DNA from 4 places in the Lysinibacillus sp. NPDC097195 genome. Region 1 is predicted to be linked to each of the others. Evidence: riboswitches for the same ligand, from Rfam matches in the RefSeq annotation. Region 1 holds a riboswitch; each other region holds the start of a gene.
The links. Region 1 has a riboswitch for cobalamin ahead of ACIQXI_RS18795 (hypothetical protein). Riboswitches for the same ligand answer to the same signal wherever they lie in the genome.
Positions count from the first base shown of each region.

Region 2: linked by a shared signal. The riboswitch ahead of ACIQXI_RS05275 (ABC transporter substrate-binding protein) and the one ahead of ACIQXI_RS18795 (hypothetical protein) in region 1 are both predicted to bind cobalamin.
Region 3: linked by a shared signal. The riboswitch ahead of ACIQXI_RS05260 (hypothetical protein) and the one ahead of ACIQXI_RS18795 (hypothetical protein) in region 1 are both predicted to bind cobalamin.
Region 4: linked by a shared signal. The riboswitch ahead of ACIQXI_RS04460 (ribonucleoside-diphosphate reductase subunit alpha) and the one ahead of ACIQXI_RS18795 (hypothetical protein) in region 1 are both predicted to bind cobalamin.

Region 1 covers NZ_JBIWDP010000005.1:115,168-120,230, reverse strand. Annotated here, with positions in the region: gene ACIQXI_RS18805 (hypothetical protein) at 1-544, shown strand, start outside; gene ACIQXI_RS18800 (glutathione peroxidase) at 796-1,341, shown strand; cobalamin riboswitch at 1,494-1,704, shown strand; gene ACIQXI_RS18795 (hypothetical protein) at 1,857-2,399, shown strand; gene ACIQXI_RS18790 (ABC transporter substrate-binding protein) at 2,401-3,360, shown strand; gene ACIQXI_RS18785 (tyrosine-protein phosphatase) at 3,601-4,368, shown strand; gene ACIQXI_RS18780 (MATE family efflux transporter) at 4,514-5,063, shown strand, end outside.
Region 2 covers NZ_JBIWDP010000001.1:1,016,540-1,021,602, reverse strand. Annotated here, with positions in the region: gene ACIQXI_RS05295 (DUF2243 domain-containing protein) at 1-23, opposite strand, end outside; gene ACIQXI_RS05290 (MBL fold metallo-hydrolase) at 166-1,002, opposite strand; gene ACIQXI_RS05285 (hypothetical protein) at 1,172-1,420, opposite strand; gene ACIQXI_RS05280 (precorrin-3B methylase) at 1,508-2,179, opposite strand; gene ACIQXI_RS05275 (ABC transporter substrate-binding protein) at 2,228-3,223, opposite strand; cobalamin riboswitch at 3,416-3,600, opposite strand; gene ACIQXI_RS05270 (GTP-binding protein) at 3,782-5,063, shown strand, end outside.
Region 3 covers NZ_JBIWDP010000001.1:1,010,282-1,015,344, forward strand. Annotated here, with positions in the region: gene ACIQXI_RS05235 (ABC transporter permease) at 1-640, shown strand, start outside; gene ACIQXI_RS05240 (ABC transporter permease) at 637-1,449, shown strand; gene ACIQXI_RS05245 (ATP-binding cassette domain-containing protein) at 1,442-2,191, shown strand; gene ACIQXI_RS05250 (ABC transporter ATP-binding protein) at 2,203-2,928, shown strand; gene ACIQXI_RS05255 (hypothetical protein) at 3,193-3,456, shown strand; cobalamin riboswitch at 3,760-3,943, shown strand; gene ACIQXI_RS05260 (hypothetical protein) at 4,215-4,979, shown strand.
Region 4 covers NZ_JBIWDP010000001.1:878,525-883,587, forward strand. Annotated here, with positions in the region: gene cobS (adenosylcobinamide-GDP ribazoletransferase) at 1-672, shown strand, start outside; gene ACIQXI_RS04440 (histidine phosphatase family protein) at 645-1,241, shown strand; gene ACIQXI_RS04445 (bifunctional adenosylcobinamide kinase/adenosylcobinamide-phosphate guanylyltransferase) at 1,193-1,585, shown strand; gene ACIQXI_RS04450 (ECF transporter S component) at 1,651-2,145, shown strand; gene ACIQXI_RS04455 (hypothetical protein) at 2,142-2,828, shown strand; cobalamin riboswitch at 2,936-3,124, shown strand; gene ACIQXI_RS04460 (ribonucleoside-diphosphate reductase subunit alpha) at 3,289-5,063, shown strand, end outside.

The sequences.
Region 1 (5,063 bases):
AAAAGAGATTTTGCAACTTTTTAGTAATTTAACAGAGCGTGACCGTGAGATTGAAAACGAGTCGTACAGAAAATTAATAAAAATTATGCAAGAACCAGTAGATTGGACATATGCAGTTTGGGAACAGCTTATTAAAGCCCTTACATATAACAATGGGCATGCTCGCGCACGGGCAGCACAGTTTTTATGCGCTTTAGCAGCAAAAAGCGATCCGGAAGAGCGTGTTCTAGATGATTTCTTAAAAATATGGGCAGTAACGTATGATGAAAAAAAAATAACAGCAAGGCAAGCATTGCAAGCAATCTGGCAAATAGGGCTTGCAGGCCAAGTTCAAAGAGACTTAATCGTTTCTTATTTGGCGAAAAGGTTTCAAACTTGTATCGACGAAAAACAATATACATTAATTCGTTATGATATTATTATTTCTTTCAAGAAGTTGTTTGATGCTACGAATGATCAGAATCTACTAGATATTGCAAAGCGATTAATCGAAGAAGAGCAGGATAGTAAATACAAAAAGAAATATAAGACAGCCATCCGTTAAAGTAGCGAGATGGCTATTTTTATGCTCAAGTGTGTTATTTTGAAGAAGGAAGCATTATTGATTATAATAAAAAACAGGAGTATGGATGCACTTAATTTTAGGTCTAATATACTGATGTGATGGATTGTTTACAAAATTACTAGTCTGCTTACTTTTGGAAAAGGTGCGAGCAATAGAGCCAGTAATAGAATTCAATGGTTCTAGTTGGTGCTTTAATATATTTACAGATAATTTTAGAAAGGGTTGAGGAAATGGGTATTTATAATTATTTAGTGGAAAAGCCAAACGGTGAAATTTTATCGATGGAGACGTATCGCGGAAAGACAATGTTAATCGTCAATACCGCCAATCAATGTGATTTTACATACCAATTTGAGGATTTGCAAAAAATGTACGATAAATATGGCAAAAATAATTTTGTTGTTTTAGGCTTCCCCTGCAATCAGTTTGGGCAACAAAATCCAGAAGATGGCGAAAAAACAACTCAACTTTGTCAAATTAACTATGGCGTAACTTTCCCGATTTTTGAATTAGTGCAGGTGAATGGCGAAGGGACACATCCTTTATTCAACTACTTAAAGCATGAGGTAGATTTTCGTGAATTCGGTAAAGCGAATATGCAAGAAAAGATGCTAGCTGAGGCCATCATTCAAATAGCGCCTAGCTTTTTAGATGGACGTAATATTCGCTGGAACTTTACAAAATTTTTAGTAGACAATCAAGGAAATACCGTTGAGCGCTTTGAACCAACTGATTCCCAATTGGATATTGAGCAAGCGATTGAAAAAATTTTATAGTAGTTTTTGAGTCAGAATTTTTGAGCTATAGTAACAAATAGCTGGTCACTATGTAGAAATAGTGCTAAGTTTTGTATAAATATTTTCGAATATTCCACAATCTCACAACTACTTTTTCAATTCAATCTATGATAAACTGCTAATCAAGTGAATAATTCTTGCAGAATAATGGTGCTAACTTTAGCATAATCGGGAATTCGGTGTAAGACCGAAGCTGTTTCCGCAACTGTAAGTACAGAAGTCATAATAAATTGCCACTGTCGAAAGGGGAAGCTCTAAGATGGGAAGGTTTTATGATATCGCTACTGCATAGACGTAGTGAACTGTACGAGCCAGGAGACCGACCTTTATTTAATGTATAAAAACTCTTCGGAAGCTAGGAGGATATACGGCAAATACATTGGCTGTCGCGTCAGGCGACACTATATATGCTATTTTCGTCGTTCCCTAGGGAGCGGCGTTTTTTTTATGCACCTTAAGCAAAGTATGTTCATGATAGAAAGTAGGGATTACAAATGAAAAAAGATGCTCGTTACTCTTGCTACCCGTTCATGCGTGAAAAAATATCTACGGTTGATTTTGAAATTCGTACAGATAGTTTAACAACACATGTCGGTGTAGCGTTAGCTGCTGTAAAAGAAGAAGATGTTGAAGTAGTGGCTGCAGATTTATTGACTATCTTGCCAATGGCCTATCATGTCAATGGTTCAGTACGAGGCAAATTAGCGGTAACGGAAGAAGATTTATCATGGCTTAGCGAGCGCTATGATTTTTATGTAGGTCATGTAAAGGATGAAATACAAAATTTTGTGTTACCACAAGGTACGGGGGCTGCCACTGCGCTGCATTTATGTCGCAGTGAGGCAAAAAAATCATACCGCGCGCTACATAAAGTTTCGGAGGAAAGGGAAGTTCCAGCCATCCTTTTCGATTACTTAGGATTGTTAGCGAATGTATTTTTTGTTATGGCGGTTTACACAAATCAGCAGGCTGGCATCGCTGAAATCCCGTTTATTAGCAAATCTTATCCAATAAAGAAAAAGAAGGAGAATGAATAAAGTGAAGAAACTATTAAATTTAAAATGGCTTACTGTATTAATGCTAGCACTTGTATTGACAGGATGCGGCACAGCAGATAAAGCGAACAATGACGATACATCTAAAGAGGATCAACAAGTAGAACAAACTGGCTATAAAGTGAAGGATGACCGCGATATAGAAGTAGCGTTCGATGCAGTACCACAAACAGTTGTGTCATTAATCCCGAGTAACACAGAAATTCTATTTGCGCTAGGTGTTGGCGATAAAGTCATTGGGGCTACGGAATATGATACGTACCCAGAAGAAGCAAAAAAAATTGAACGTGTGTCAGACTCAGTGACATTCAATAGCGAAAAAATTGTAGCGTTAAAACCGGATGTTGTACTTGCGTATTACACAGGTAATGATGAGACATTAGACGCATTAAAAGGTCTTGAAGATGCAGGCGTAAAAGTATTTGTTATTAAATCTGCAGCATCTTTTGAAGATGTTTATGGAGATATTCAACAAATCGCTGAAGTAATGGGTGTTCAAGATAAGGGCGAGCAATTAAACAAAGATATTAAAGCACAAATTGCAGATGTTCAAGCAAAAGTAAAAACTGTAACGACACCAAAAAATGTTTACTTAGAAATTAGCCCGAAACCAGATATTTATACAACTGCAGCTGGTACTTTCCAACAAGAAATTTTAGATGCAGCTAATGTCAATAATGTATTTGGTGATCAGAATGGTTGGGTAAAAGTATCTGAGGAAGATGTCATTGCCAAAAATCCGCAAGTGATTTTAACAACAGTAAACTATACAGAAGATCCGGTAGGAGAAATTCTTGGTCGTGATGGTTGGAATACAATTACAGCTATTCAAGACAAAGCGGTAACTTTTATTGATACGGATATTTCAAATCGTCCAGGACCTCGTATTGGTGAAGCTGTTGAGATGGTAGCGAAAGCTGTATATCCTGAGCTATTTAAATAAAGAAAGCCAAGATAGTGGCAAAATAAAAGTGTTAGATTGATGTCGATTCAATCTAACACTTTTTTGCTGTTTCTCTTGGCAATGCATGCAGGCTAACCGGCGTTTAGTGGACTTCTATCAGCGATTCACATACCAGGCACTCCTTATAGTAGAGAAGCCTTTGTAGATAATTGGTAATATCTTCATTTGTTCTATAAAATAGAAGTATAAGTGAGTGCTAAAATTAGGGAGGCGTAGTGGATGACACAGTTTGATATGCAGGTTATTCCGTTTGAAGCAGTCTTGAATTTTCGCGATATGGGTGGCTATAAGACGAGAGATGGAAGAGTCGTTAAAAATGGACAGCTATACCGCTCATCTGCATTAGGTAAGATGACAGCAGCGGATAAGGAACGTTTTGAAGCATTAGGGGTAAAAACTATTTTTGATTACCGCGATCAACATGAAGCGTTAAATAATCCGAATCCAATATTCAAAGGGGCCAAATACATTCAAATTCCCGCAAAAGGCAACCACACTTTTGAAATGCCAACGAACACTGGTGGTCACAACTTTTATAAGGTTGTCAGCCCGGAGATGTTCCGTGATTTTTATGCACAAATGCCATTTAACAATGCGGCATTTAAAAAATTAATATCCACAATTCAAAATCCAGCTAATTTGGGTCTTGTCCACCATTGTGCGGTAGGTAAAGATCGAACGGGTATTGGTGGTGCGCTTATTTTGTTAGCGTTAGATGTGCCAGAGGAAACAATCATGCAAGACTATTTAGATACGAATATTTATTTGCGTCCGATGGTAGAGCGCATGGCACAAGCTATACAGCACACATTTAATGACAAGGAATTGCAGCAATTCCACGCCTTAATGTCGGCTCGTGAAGATTATCTACAAGCGGCTTTCGATGCTATAGATCATCGGTATGGTTCGAAAACTATATTTTTAGAGCAAGAATTTGGTTTAACAACAGAAAAACGCCTGCAATTACAAGAAAATTGCTTATGCTAATCAGACACCCTTTCACAGCAAGACCGTGGGAGGGGTTTTTTTGTCAGTAATTCAAAATATTTTTCTATTTGCTATCCTTTACAACCGTCAATCTGTGATAAGATACAATAGATTTTTATGTAAAGTATAGAGAGAAGTGAAGTTGTTGGGACGTGCGGTTAAAGAGAAACATTCGACTGGCCAGTTTAGTTTATTTCATTTAACATGGCCAATCTTTTTAGAAGTTTTCTTATTTATGTTAATGGGCTTAGCCGATACATTTATGTTAAGTGCTTTGTCGGATAATGCAGTATCAGGTGTTGGCGCTGCCAATCAATATATTCATATTGCGATTCTAATACTTGAAGTAGTGGGTAATGGTGCTGCGATTGTAGTTTCGCAATATTTAGGTTCGAAGCGTTTTTTAGAGGCAACAAAAATTTCAGCATTGGCCATTACGATGAACTTAATGCTGGGGCTTATTATGAGTACACTGTTTTTCTTTGGCTCCAGCCATTTAATGACGATGATGAATTTAAAGGGCGAAGTTTTACAATATGCCCAGAGCTATTTAGTCATTATCGGTAGTTTTATTTTTTTACAGGCTATTATTAATGCACTAGCAGCTATTATTCGTGTACATGGTTGGACGAAGCAAACAATGTATGTTTCGCTCGGTATGAATGTTATTCACGTCGTGCTCAATTACGGATTAA
Region 2 (5,063 bases), on a different contig from region 1:
CTATTGTCATGATGGGTTTTCACAGTCTTATCACCCTCTATTTGTTTTCATTATTATTCCCTATTGCATCTTCATTTAATCGACAGAGCCTACCCATACGTCATTGCTATAGTAAAAATACATAATAGAAAAGGCCCTAGGATTATCAATCGCTAGGGTCTTTACTCAATTCATCTTATTAGGTATTGCAATTCGATCAAAATCATTCACTAAAAGGTGCAGCGCTTCCGTCAATTCTTCACCAACCATAGGTAATCCATGACCAGTAATCACTACTTGTGGTTTCAATGCCGCTAACTTGACAACAGATTCTTTGGCAGCTGACCAATCGGTCGTAAAATATTGGGGTGGACCACTTATCTCTTTTTGCTGGGTTAATACTTTATAAAGTGACTCTTGTTTTACTGTAACAAAAGCATCCCCAACAATTAATGTACCGTCTTCCTCTCTAAATAAAGAAATATGGCCAGGTGTATGACCAGGTGTATGAATCCAGCGAAATCCAGGCATATAGGGAACACTACCATCGGCTGGCATTTCATTAATATTTTCACCTAAGTTAATCGCTTCATGTGGAAAAAAAGGGGACATCTTGGCTATCAACCCAGCGCTTACAGCGGGATTGGGTTCAGGATAATGCTCTTTTCCTGTTAAATACGGTAGTTCTAAACTATGTGCATAAACAGGGACATTCCAATGCTTTATTAATTCGATAATACCCCCTACATGATCAAAATGACCGTGAGTTAAAATGATTGCCTTCGGTTTAGAATTAGAACCAAAGCGTTTTTCAACTACTTCTAGAATGTTCTCAGCACTTTTTGGCATGCCAGCATCAATTAACACAAAATCCTGTGTACGTGGACGACCATATAGCACTATATTGACAATTTGAACCGTATACTGGTAGAGATCATCTAATACTTCTATACCAACACCACTTCTCACAGAAGTTGCAGGAATATATTTGTAATCTTCACCGTAGTTTAATTTATTTTCCAAAGCAAAAGCCCTCTTTCCTAATTTTTAACAAAACTTATCTTCTCTTCGAAGCAGTTAAATTACAAGTATAAAAAGACAGTAAAGAGCCAAAATAAATTTTCGTAGTGCTTCACTACTTATGGAGCTGCAGAGAGAAATCGAAGCAGCTTTTTTGCATTTCTGAAAAATGTTAAGTCATCAGCTTTTCCATTATCGCCCAGACTTTATTGTAAGAAGGCGTTTGTTTTAAACCTTTTTGAATTCCACGTTTTACTAAACGAAATCCTCTTGCTTCGAGGTCTGCAATCGCAACATCTAACTCTTTATTATTTTTGCGCTGAATTGGCGGCAACCGAAACACACCATTATGTGCTGATAAACGATTAAACATTTCCTCATCCCCTTTAAATGTAATCAGCTTAGCGTGAGCCCATGACATATTTTTTATTCGCCTAAGCTTCCGGTATATATGTCCAATAAAAAAAGTGTTAGATTGGCTAATGCCAAACTAACACTAAATATAAGTTTACCTATCATTAATCGTTTCCCAATAATCTGCCGACTTTGTTCTACGATAAAATTTATGGAAAGGTTCATTAGGACGTGCATGATTTTGATAGAGCGTAATAATATGCTGAAGAAAACCCTCAATTTTTTGTACTGAAATCCTTTTGGCAAACAGTATACCTGGCTTAGCTTGAGCGCCCATTGGCACAGCGCCTAAGTAAACATCAAAGCTATCCTGTTGATAGACAAGACCTATATCATCATAGACGGCATTGTAGCAAGCAGATGCGCAACCATTTATATTTAATCGTAATCTTGATGGCACAGTTTGTCCCTTGAAATGATGATATAACTGTTCTGTTATGCTGGCTGCTTCCATTTTATCACCATCACAAAAATCACAAGCTTTCATCGCAACAACAGAACCTGCTTCGGCAATATATAACCCCGCTTCTTCAAGTTCCGACATCACGTGCTGAACCGTTTGTGTAGGGACGGACAGCAACATGCTATAGGATGCCGAATATTTCATTGCTCCATTGTCGCCTATAACCTCCGCAATCTTTTGAAGTTGAGCCGCTGTATAATGTTTATTAATAATGCCTGGACTTATGGCAAGTCGTGTATAATCGCCATCCATATTGAGTTTTTCAAATGTACAATCTGGTATATTTGAACGAAATGCATTCATTGTCTACGCTCCTTATGGAAAAGAGCTAGCATTTCGCTAGCTCGTTTATTAAAAGTTTTCAGGATAAAATCCTTTAGCTAATATTTCAATTGCCTCTGCAGCCCGAACTCCTTCCGACGCAGCTGACAATGGTAAAATAACAAAGCGTTCGTTTTTCACAGCAGTTGTTTCTTTTAATGCTGGATCATTTTTTAGGAAATGAATTTTATCTTCTGCTGTTTGTGAACCATAATCAATCACAACAATGACCTCAGGATTACGTTCAACAGTTGCTTCTTTTGAAACCGTAGTCCAGCCTGATTCTATATCGCCAAAAATATTTGTACCACCCGCCACAGTGACAAGTTCATTCATAAAATTTTGTGCTGCTGTAAAGACTTCCTTATCGCCACTGTCATAGACAAGGACGCGTAAATTTTGTTCACTTTGGGGTAATTTTGCCCGGACTGCATCGACATCTGCTGTCATCTGCTGAATCAATGCTTCCCCACGTTCATCCACACGGAAGATTTTTGCGATATTCCGAATATCCGTAAAAATATCATCTAACGTTGGTTTCGTAATACTTGAAGATGTATGTAAATAGGTGTGAATTCCAAGTGCTTCAAGCTCTTCAGGTGTACCCACCCCTTTTTCACTAAAGCCACTTTTCCAGCCTGCGTATAAAAAATCGGCTTCACTATCAATTATTTGTTCCTTTGTTGGATACTGTTCAGCTAGTACTGGTACTTTATCGTATGCTGCCTGTAGTGGTTCGTAAATTTGATCATCCAAATAAGCAGTGCCGACCATTGAATCCTCTAAGCCTAATGCCAACATGATTTCTGTGACATGCTGATTTAAGCTTATCGCCTTTTTTGGTGCTTCTGCATACACTTGTGTCGTATCGTTATTCTCAATCGTTACTTCAGTTGATGCTGTTTGTGCTGGTTCGATGTTTTCTTTTTGTGATGCATTCTGTGCGTCATCTTTCGCACTACACGCCACTAAAATACATAATAAAGCCATTGCAACAACTAGCCACTTGCCATTCCTTTTGATCATGTTTGTTCTCCTTTAAATTAAATTCATTTGTATAGATAGAAATCAATAGACTTCTGTGCTACTAAGTTTACGTTTTTTGCTTGACTAGCTCCTCGCACAAAGAACGGAAAAAACCCCCTTGTTTCCAAGAGGGCGGCATAGTGAAAAACAATGGTTATAAAACCAATCACTATCCCCATCCTCGTGGTTGTTAGTAAATATAATATATTGGCAGGTATCCTGGCTTAGGTTCAACATTTATACGTCTTCCCATAGTTCCACTACAGTGACAATTGTATAAACTCCCCATTTACAGTTGCGGGACAGCATCGGATTCACACCGATTTCCCTTTTAAGCAAATGGCAAAACCATTTGCACCAATATATAGAAGTATGCAGTTCTAAAATTAGCCTAGCAGAAGTTATTTTTGTTTTCAATGACAAAATAAAATCTAAAATGAATAATTATGAATTTTCCACCACTATCTAAACATAAACAACAACTATTTGACATGAAATGTTTTTACCTACTTTCTGTTACAATAAGTCTATAGGAAAAATAGAAATGAGGATTATTTTATGTATAAAACGATTGGTGTACTCGCACATGTCGATGCAGGCAAGACTACCTTTTGTGAGCAATTATTATTCCATACTAATAGTATTCAAACACGAGGAAGAGTGGATCATCAAGATACTTTTTTAGATAATCATGCGATTGAACAAGCGCGCGGCATTACGATCTTTGCTGAACAAGGCCGGATGCAAATTGGCAACGATACATATACAATAATTGATACACCTGGGCACGTCGATTTTTCACCAGAGATGGAGCGGGCAATTCGTGTGATGGACTACGCCATTATTATCGTCAGTGCTGTTGAGGGTGTACAAGGCCATACTGAAACGGTTTGGCAATTATTGCGCCAATACCACGTCCCAACGTTTTTCTTTATTAATAAAATGGATCGTGAAGGTGCAGATGTGGATGCTGTTATGAAGCAACTGCATAAAGAATGTTCGAGCGATATTCTCCTAATAGAAGCTCCACTTACGAATGATTCAGTTCATGGGCATATTGCAGAGTGGTTAGCCGAACGTGATGAACAACTTCTTGATGCCTTTTTAACAGAAACGATCGACGGCCAAATGTGCTTATCAAAGTTGCAAAAGATGATACAACAAGAGCAAGCGTTTCCATGTTTTATTGGTGCAGCATTAAAAGATGTTGGAATAAAAGAGTTTCTTTCACAGCTTCCTCTTCTTACAGAAGTGCATTTTGACAAACAAGCAACATTTCAAGGTGAGGTTTTTAAAATTCGTCATGATGGTACACAGCGCTTAACTTTTATCAAAGCTTTGCAAGGAACATTACATACTCGCCAAGACTTCACATTTGGTGATGTGACAGAAAAAATAACAGAAATTCGTTTATATAATGGGCACCGTTTTGAAACAACACAAAAAGTTCAGGCGGGAGAAATATTTGCCGTCAAAGGGCTAAGTCTAGCAAAAATCGGCGATATTTTAGGTGCTACACAACCCTCTCAACCGTATGAGCTGGTGCCTACGTTACAAGCTAAAGTACAATATGAAGGACAACAGCATATAAAAGAAGTTTTACAAGTATTCCGTTTACTTGAGGCAGAGGAGCCTTCCTTACGCGTTGTTTGGCATGAAAGATTCCAAGAAATCCATGTCCATATCATGGGTGTTATTCAACTTGAAGTATTAACTGAAGTTTTAAAAAATCGCTTTTCTTTTGCCCTTACTTTTGGTGAACCTAAAATATTATATATGGAAACAATTGCTTCGACCGTAACAGGCTATGGTCATTTTGAACCATTAAAGCATTATGCCG
Region 3 (5,063 bases), on a different contig from region 1:
ATTTATTGTTACAATTGTCTCTACATGGCTAGGTTTACGGGCAGGGATGAAAGAAGGATCTTTATTGGATCGGGGATTATCGATTTTTAGTATTGCCAGTTCTGCTATTCCACCATTTTGGCTAGGTATTGTCTGTATCATTATATTTTCAGTGCAATTAGGATGGTTTCCTTCATCTGGCATGAATGATGTGCGTGGCAATGGCGGATGGACAGATCGTTTATACCATCTTGTGCTGCCATTAACGGTTCTCGTTATTTCACATGTCGGTATATTCGCACGTTTTTTACAAGACACTGTCAAGGTAGAAAATCGCAGTTATTATGTATTAGTTGCGCGAGCAAATGGTGTGCCAGAACGACAAATTCGACACAGCATCTTACGAAATGCAGTTATACCTTATATCAATTATGTTGGGGTGACGATTCCATCCTTTTTCGGTGGTTCCATCGTAGTCGAATCTTTGTTTGGCTGGTCAGGTTTAGGATCTCTGCTAGTGAAATCCGTAATGGTAAAGGATTTTCCAGTACTCATGGGAGCTATTCTAATAACTGGCATAGTTGTGGTTCTCTGTTTATTTGTCATCGACGTGCTCATGTTTTGTATCAATCCTAGTTTAAGAAGAGGAAAGCTATTATGAGAAAACAACGGAAAATACCAATAGTTTGGATAGCACTCCTTTGCATCATTTTTGGGACAACCCTTTTTTCCTCCTTATTGTCGCCATTTGAGCCCAATGCTATGGATATGAATCATATTTATGAAGCACCCAATCTGACACATTTACTTGGCACAGATCAGTTAGGACGTGATGTATTATCCCGTATTCTTGTTGGGGGTAAAGTGACTCTTTTTATCGCGGTAGTGTCCGTCGTCCTATCAAGTTTCATCGGCATCATTTATGGAGGCATAAGCGGTTATGTTGGTGGTGCAGTGGATGCGATGATGATGCGCGTTTTGGAAGCATTTTTGACGATACCATCCTTAATTATTGTGCTTGCCCTTCAAGCCATTATGCAAGGTAGTGTTTGGCGCATGGCTATGATAATGGGCATAACGGGGTGGTTTGTTACGGCTAGAATTGTGCGCTCTGAGTTTATTCGTCTAAAGGATATGGAATTTGTGCAGATGGCTAAAATGTTTCGTACACCAATGTGGAAAATTTTATTTAGTCATTTATTGCGTAATAGTTTACCTGCCATTTTTGTTGTGACAATTTTTAATTTTGCTGGTGCTATTTTTACGGAAGTATCATTAAGCTTTTTAGGTATTGGGGTGCCACCAGCCATTCCGTCGTGGGGAACGATGTTGTATACAGCACAAAATGATTTACTAGTCGGTGCTTGGTGGATAGGTCTATTTCCTGGGCTGATGATCTTTATAACGATATTATGTGTGCAAGTAATTGGAAGCACTATTAAAAAAGGGGGCGAGCGAGCCCATGTTTAATATCGAAAACTTAACAGTTCGAGTGCATAACAAAAATCTCGTCCGTAATATTTCATTTGCAGTACCTAAAGGTCAGATTACGGCTGTTATTGGTGAAAGTGGCAGTGGGAAAAGCACCACAGTATCGGCTATTCTAGGTATTCTTGCTCCACAAGCTGATGCTACAGGTACGGTACTCTTTGAAGGAAGAAATCTATTAAAGATGTCAAATGATGAAAGGGTACAGTTGCGCTCTAAGCGTTTCTTTACCATTTTGCAGGACGCGAGCAATAGCTTTTCTCCTACACAAAAAATGAAACACCAATTGTATACATTAACTGCGCTTCGTTTAGGCCACAAGAAAGAGCTATTCCTTGCTACTATGACATCGATATTTAAGGATTTAAACTTACCGGAAAGTGTATTCAATTGCTATCCGTTTGAGTTGTCAGGTGGTATGCTGCAACGCTGTATGCTTGCTTGTGCATTGTATATTAAACCAGATGTATTAATTGCAGACGAACCTACATCGGCACTAGATATGTTACATCAACAGGATTTTATGAAACTATTAAAAAATTACCATTCCCAATTAGGGACAACTATCTTGCTAATTACCCATGATTTAGGGGTGGCTGCTTCTATAGCGAATACAATTGTTGTCATGAAAGATGGGGAGGTTGTGGAGAAGGGACAAGTGGAGGAAATTTTTCAGCAACCACAACATCCGTATACGCAACGGCTTGTTGCAAATCATTTTTAGGAGGCGTTTTTGTGCTTCGGCTAGAAAACATAAGTAAAAGCTATCGAGCAGACCATCAAGTGTTAACGAATATCAATCTGAATGTAGCAGCAGGCGAAATCGTTGGTCTTGTTGGTGAAAGCGGAAGTGGCAAAAGTACGTTAGCAAAAGTTATTATGCAGCTTGAATCGGCTGATAAAGGGACAGTGTTTTTTCAAAATCAACAAATTGCCAAAAAACAACGTCATGCGTTTTATAAAGATTGCCAAATCATTTTTCAAAATGCCAGCAATGCCTTAAATCCGATGTGGACGGTAAAAGAGCTATTGCGTGAGCCTTTACAACATCATTCAAAAGTGCCAGACACACATTACGATGAGATGCTTGACATGGTCAAACTATCGAAAGACATTTTATATGCATTACCATCGGAGCTAAGCGGTGGAGAGAAGCAAAGAATCAATTTATTACGTTCTATTTTAGTTGAGCCAAAATTGTTAGTATGTGATGAGATTGTGTCGAGTTTAGATCGCTTGACTCAACGCGAAATTATCGATCTATTACTGAAGTTGAATAAAGAAAAAAATATGGCAATTTTATTTATTTCACATGATTTAAAAGCGGTTTCATATTTATGTCAACGTATTTATGTAATGAAGACTGGGAAAATGGTCGATGAATGTTATAAGGAACAAGATGGTTTTCATTTTTCAGATAGTTATGCTAAAAGGCTCTTTCAAGCGATGAAAATGGCATGATATTTGACGAAATGTAAATTATTACAAATTTATGGATTGGATTTATTAAGAAAAGGGGATGTTATGACGAGGGTTGTCCCTTAATTACATTGAATTTTGTCGTTCTTTGCATAACGTAAGGAAACGACAGCAATATCGACTATGGTGGTCAACGCATTGTTAAACTTGTTAAAAGAGCTGATTATACTGGTATGTTGTTACTTTCTTGAGAATACAATAGACCAGAATGACACGTGAATTAGGATAATAAGAAGGAGTGTAAAATTGTCGATTTTAAATCCTCAATATGCATTTTTAGCAGTTGATTTTAATAATCCTAATTTAACTCAAGTAGCATTAAAAGTTGAAAATAATTCTGATGGGGTAAAACAACAAAATGAACTTGTAGAAAATACAAAAGTAGCTTTAAAAATACTACCAAATAATTTTTATATAAGATTATATGGGACGATAGGATGGCTCATATGGATACCGGTGGATCTTTATTGTGCAGCGGGTTTGGTGGTAGTTAAATTCTTCTCCTATTAAAAAAGATAGTTCATCATCGATCATTTTCATCCTGATTTCGTTGGAGTGCGTTTTAAGCCATATTGATTTCTCAATAAAATGACGTAAATGGAAAGTCGTGCCGAATAAAATCGCACGCCTTTCGTTGTTTCTTGGCATAATTAGAGATAAATAGGAAAAGAAAGTAGCAAAAACGTAGGGTTAATCAAAGTGCATTACTAGATGGGAAATATTGTGTTGTTTGACTTTGGAAATATACTACTTTAAAATTATATTTTAATAGTCTTCAAGGGAAGTAGCGTTGTGCTCGCTTCCTTCACAACTAAATAGCGTGTAGTAATAGGTGTAAATTGCGTGCAATTTACTGAAAAGGGAAGTCGGTGTAAATCCGACACTGTCCCGCAACTGTAAATGTGAGCGACTTTTCGAATACCACTGTCAAAGAACGGGAAGGTGAAAAGGAGCAATGACCATAAGTCAGGAGACCTGCCTGTTACGAGTACACACCAGTAACCTACGAGGAATAGGAGGTGGCATGTTGACAAAACAGAATGTTCTGTTCGTCAAAGTACGTCAAATAACTAAAACCAATGGATGTAAACGGCAATGGTATCGAGCCAGACTACTCCATTCGAAGCAATGTTTGATGTTCTTCGATGACTGACTAAGGTTAAGTACGATAACCATAACACGGATTTCCTCTTACATAGCAGGAAATCCGTATTTTTATGTCATCCGACCAGTTGTTTTGGAAAATATGTACGAAAAGAGGTGCGCGTATGCCAACTATTCATGAATGTACAACACAGGAAAAACACAATGAAGATATGAAAATTTGTAAACAATCACGCATTGAAATGGCTAAAGAACCAAAAACGAGAATGGCTGTTGAATCTCTAGTCGATCAGTTTTTAGCAAACGGTCTCCTTCGTAACGACCGTTTATTTAATGAGATTTTTTATAATAAAGATATAATCTGGATTCGAAATGATATGTATGAAGGTCATCTCTTTGCTAAGGCATGTGTAGCGGACGAGCTGAAAACGAAAAAGAATGGCTTTATGATGTATATGCCCTCAAATCCCATTGTCTATGAAGTAAACGGAGAAGCCTATCATTTAATTACACGAATTGATTCCATTCGCGCTAAACCTAATTTAGAGCGGCTACATTTAGAAGCCAAGCCTATTTTAAGTGCTGCCAGAGTTAATGATTTATTGTGTTCAATGGTTATGCGTTTTTATCAAATCTATCTAGAGGACTTGACACAATTAGTACAAAAAAATGATAAAGTACAGCCATTACTACAATATGTCGAATATGAATACGCCCAATTCGTGAAAAAGGTTAAAGAGTTAAATGACTATCATTACCATTGGCATCCACGAGGCAACGGTCATCAGCTATTCCTTCAATTAATTGAGCAATTACAAATATTAAAAAGTAAACCTGGATCAGTTGTCATCGATTCTTCGACTAATAATGGCTATATTAGGGTGGAATCAGCGAATTCTGTTATGGCAAAAACGGAAAAAGTGCTGTAGCTTTTTCTAAAGGGTAAACTAAAAAACGAATGAAAAATGTTATATTTAAATATCAAAAAAGCAGTCGAATGCATATCGACTGCT
Region 4 (5,063 bases), on a different contig from region 1:
GCTTTTTTGCCATGGGTAGGGGCATTGATGGGAGCAATTGTTGCTGGCTCTATTTATAGTTTAACGACCTGGACAGCAAGCAGTGAAATTTTATTAACATTTGTCATTGTAGGGTTATTTGCGTTATTTACAGGGGGCTTGCATCTGGACGGATTTATCGATATGGGAGATGCTTATTTTTCCTATCGGGATCGTGAAAAGCGTCTTGAAATTTTGGACGATCCTCGTGTAGGGGCGTTTGGCGTCATGTCTGTATTATTTTTAGTATTAGGGAAATTTGTTGTGCTACATGAGCTTATAGTGCAGGACAAGTTCGCCTTATGGATGCTTGTTTTTATCCCTTTACTGACACGAGTAGGGATGAGTTTTTATTTTTTATCGTTAAAGTGCTCAAAAGAAAAAGGACTTGCTTATTTTTTTAAGACGCAACTAAACCACCGTACATTGACTTGCTTTATGCTGATGACGCTTGTACTTGCTTATTGCACTGTATTGGTTGTGACCGGTCTGTCAATTTTACCTGTTGTATTAATGGCTGTTTTAATCGTCGCGTTTATTTTATTTCGTCAGTTTACATTGCGTAATTTTGGCGGTGTATCAGGAGATTTACTCGGAGCATCAATTGAAGGAATGGAGGTTGTGCTATGGCTGACATTGTTACTGTGCGCTTAATGAGACATGCACCAACGCAAGAAAACATGGAAAAGCGTTATATTGGCTGGACAGATTCTCCATTAGCACAAATAGTATCACTGCCTATTGTCGATCTTGCTGTCAAGAAAGTTTACGGTAGTGATTTACGACGCTGTCAACAAACAGCGAGTTGTTATTTTCCACATGCTCGCTATATGGCTGATGCTAGATTTCGAGAGACTAATTTCGGTGACTTTGAATGTAAAACATATGACGAATTAAAAACGGACGAGCGCTACTGTAAATGGCTAGATGACCCACTAAACACATCTCCACCAAATGGAGAGCGCTTCGATTTGTTTTGCCAGCGTGTAGTAACAGGTTTTTTAGCATTACCAAAAGAGGAAGACGATTATTATCTTGTTGTGCATGGAGGTGTCGTGCGTGCATTGCTTGTCGCTTTTGCACCACAGCAAAAGCCTTTCTGGTCGTATCAAGTACCGCATGATAGGATGTTTACGTTAACATTTTCCAAAGCGGCTTGGAAGGAGGGAGCAAGATGCATGTCTTTATCGGAGGAGCCTATAACGGAAAAAACGCCTATGTAACGCAATTGCTGGCGGAGCAGGATGTGGCAATATTGGATGGCATATTGCCAGATGTTGTTCCTGACTGTGATGCCCTTATTATTAAAAACTTAGAACAATGGCTGATAACGCATAATCTTGAGGACGATGAAATGCTTGTTCAGCAAATTTTGGAAAGACTGAAAACGTTTGAGGAAACATGTCCATTGTATATTATTGTTACTGATATGGGGCGCGGTGTTGTGCCAATGGAAAAACAAGCACGACTGTTGCGTGACACTTGTGGTCGCTTGTACCAAGCGTTATTTGCCCAAGCACAGCGAGTCGATCGTATTTGGTATGGCATCGCTGAACGCATCAAATGATGTTGTATGTGACGTTTTGTCATTCAGGCATGGGCTTTCATTATTTCTAGAAAAGAGGGAATGGAATGAATCGACAAAAATTAATGACTATAACTTTAACTGCCATGGTTGCAGCGATTTGCGCCATCGGAGCAGTAATTAAAATCCCGTCATTTGTATCGACGGCTGCCCTGGACTCAGCACCGGCATTTATCGGCGTAGTATTTTTATCACCTGTGTTAGCGGGCGTAGCAGGGCTAATCGGGCATTTTATTACAGCATTAACAGCTGGATTTCCTTATGGACCTTTGCATATTATTATTGCAGTTGAAATGTTTATGGTCGTATGGCTATTTGGTGTTATGCATAAAAAAGGGATGCATTTTTTGAAATGGCCCGTAGCACTTGTCTTAAATGGTATAATCGCACCACTGCCATTTTATTTTATCATTAGTCCAGCTTTTTTCTGGGCATCCTTGCCGGGTATTTTCATGGCAACGGTCATTAACCTTCTAATTGTGGCAGTTGTTATACCCGTGCTGTCAAAAGTGTTTGTTCGTAAGGCAGGTCGAGCGAATTGAGGAATGCCGTAAAAATAGGACACTTAATTGCTACTACAGACAATGCGGCAGCAATTGGTGAGAAGCCACAAGATGTCGTCTGTGCATCAGATACTTTAACCGCTTATTTAACAGCGCGTGTTACTTTTTTAGAACAGCTTGCAGCAAATGCCATACCGAGTCACATCATACTTGCTAATTTTTCAGGAGATGCAGCATGGTCGCGCTATATCGCAGGACTTGAGCAAGTTTTTGATGAAGTAGGGATGGATTGTCCACCTATAACAGGAAGTTCAGAATCCAATATGCCGACTCTGCAATCGGGCTTATCGGTGACAATGTTAGGCGAAATCCAACAAAGGGCATCATTTGAACGTGGAAAACTAAGTTGGTACACATATGGTGTGCCACTCGTTGGCCAAGAAGTGCTTGAACAGGCTGAAGATGTCGCCCAACTTCAGCCCATTTATCATGCATGGCGTGAGGAAATTGTCCAACAAGTGTGGCCGGTAGGATCGCAAGGACTGCAAGCTGAATTTTCACGACTTTTTGGTCAGCAACCACTTAAAAGTTCGTTGGATATGGCAAAATCTGCAGGACCTTGTGCCGTTATTTTACTCGGAATTGATCCACAGAAAGAGCAATTAGCACAAAAAATTTTTACTCGAAATTTTGAGAAACTGTGTAAAACTGCATTGGAATAGGGCTTGCTTCGAGCAAAAGTAAGATTTTTAAAATTGCAAGGGACAAAACACCTATTGAAACGAGAAACACAATATGTTAGATTAATTGAGAGATTGAAACACAATATATAGTATGTTGGACAAGCGGTACCAGTATGGTTTAAAAGGGAATTCGGAAATAGAGACATCTAAAGCCGAAGCTGTCCCCGCAACTGTAAATGCTGACAAATAATGAACATGCCACTGTGAAAAAACGGGAAGGCCATTATTTGAGTGAAGCATGAGCCAGGAGACCTGCCGAGTTGTTCAAGACAGCAACACATCTTCGGGGATTGAGAAGTGGAAGCGAGAGATTTGTCCACTTTGATGTGTACATATCCTTCATTTCCATTTCCAATTTTACAGCGATTACGCAACCGAACTATGGTGTGTAATCGCTTTTTTGATGTGTTGGCTGTTGAGAAAGGGAGAGAATGTAAAGATGACAATACAAATTGAACAGCACATGGCTAAGTTGAAGAAAAGTTACACGGAGGATGAGCTTGAAAGCTTTGTAAGATTATCGGATCGTTGGCTACGTAAAAATGAAGAGGCTACGTTTGAAGCTTGGGCGGATGCGATGATTTTACAAACACTTAGTCTAATCGATGAAGAAGAGCCCTATTGGACATTTGTCGCTGCACAAATTTACTTAGAAAAATTATATAGTCAATTTGCTACAAACCGTGGTGTTGCAAAGGAAGACGTTTATAAAGTCTTTCCGGAGCAGCTTGCACGCTATACAGAGGCAGGTCTTTATCATGCATGTTTAACGACAAAGTATAGTGAACAAGAGCTAGCGGAACTTGCATCCTATCTTGAACAGAGCCGTGATGAGCTATTTACATACATCGGTTTAAAAACATTAATGGATCGCTATGTTGTCCGTGATTATACGAAAACACCAGTGGAATTACCGCAGGAGCGTTGGATGGTCATTGCCATGACATTGATGCAAGATGAAACGGAAAATCGCTTAGAAAAAGTCCGTGAATCGTATTGGGCAATGAGTAATTTATATATGACAGTGGCGACACCGACATTATCTAATGCTGGAAAAACGCATGGTCAACTTTCAAGTTGCTTTATTGATACTGTGGATGATAGTTTACAAAGTATTTATGATACAAACACAGATGTTGCAACATTATCAAAATATGGTGGCGGTATTGGCGTGTATATGGGGAAAATCCGTAGTCGTGGCTCTTCTATTAAAGGCTTTAAAGGCGCGTCAAGTGGTGTGCTACCATGGATCAAACAACTTAATAATACAGCTGTTTCGGTGGATCAGCTTGGTCAACGTCAAGGGGCTATCGCCGTGTATTTAGATGTTTGGCATAAGGATGTCTTTACCTTTTTAGATTTGCGTTTAAATAATGGAGACGAGCGCTTACGTGCCCATGACATTTTCACCGGATTATGTTTACCAGATATCTTTATGGAAGCGGTCGAAGCTCGTGAAGATTGGCATTTATTTGATCCTCATGAAGTGCGTGAAGTGATGGGCTTCTCACTGGAGGATTATTATGATGAACAAAAAGGGCAAGGCTCTTTCCGTGAAAAATATGCAGCATGTATTGCCAATCCTTTATTAAGTCGGGAAGTCGTACCTGCGATTGATATTATGAAACGTATTATGCGCTCTCAACTTGAAACAGGTGTACCGTTCATGTTTTACCGTGATGAAGTGAACCGCATGAACCCTAATAAGCACGAAGGCATAATTTATAGTTCTAATTTATGTACTGAAATTTTCCAAAACATGTCGCCAACGCAATTTGAATCGATTACGTTAGAAGATGATGTTATTGTCACGCGTCGTAAACCGGGAGACTTTGTTGTCTGTAATTTATCGTCTGTCAATTTAGGTAAGGCAGTACCTGCTGACGTATTAGAGCGTTTAATACCGATTCAAGTACGCATGTTAGATAATGTCATTGCCTTAAACACCATTCCAGTAAAGCAAGCAGAGCGCACAAATACCCGCTACCGCGGTATTGGACTTGGCACGTTTGGCTGGCATCATTTACTAGCTTTGAAAGAAATTCAGTGGGAGTCGGATGAGGCCGTGGATTTTGCCGATAAATTATACGAGCAAATTGCTTATTTAACGATACGAGCATCAAATGACCTTGCGCGTGAAAAAGGGGCTTACCCACTATTCGAGGGCTCCGATTGGCAAACAGGAGCATATTTTGACAAGCGTAGCTATCACAG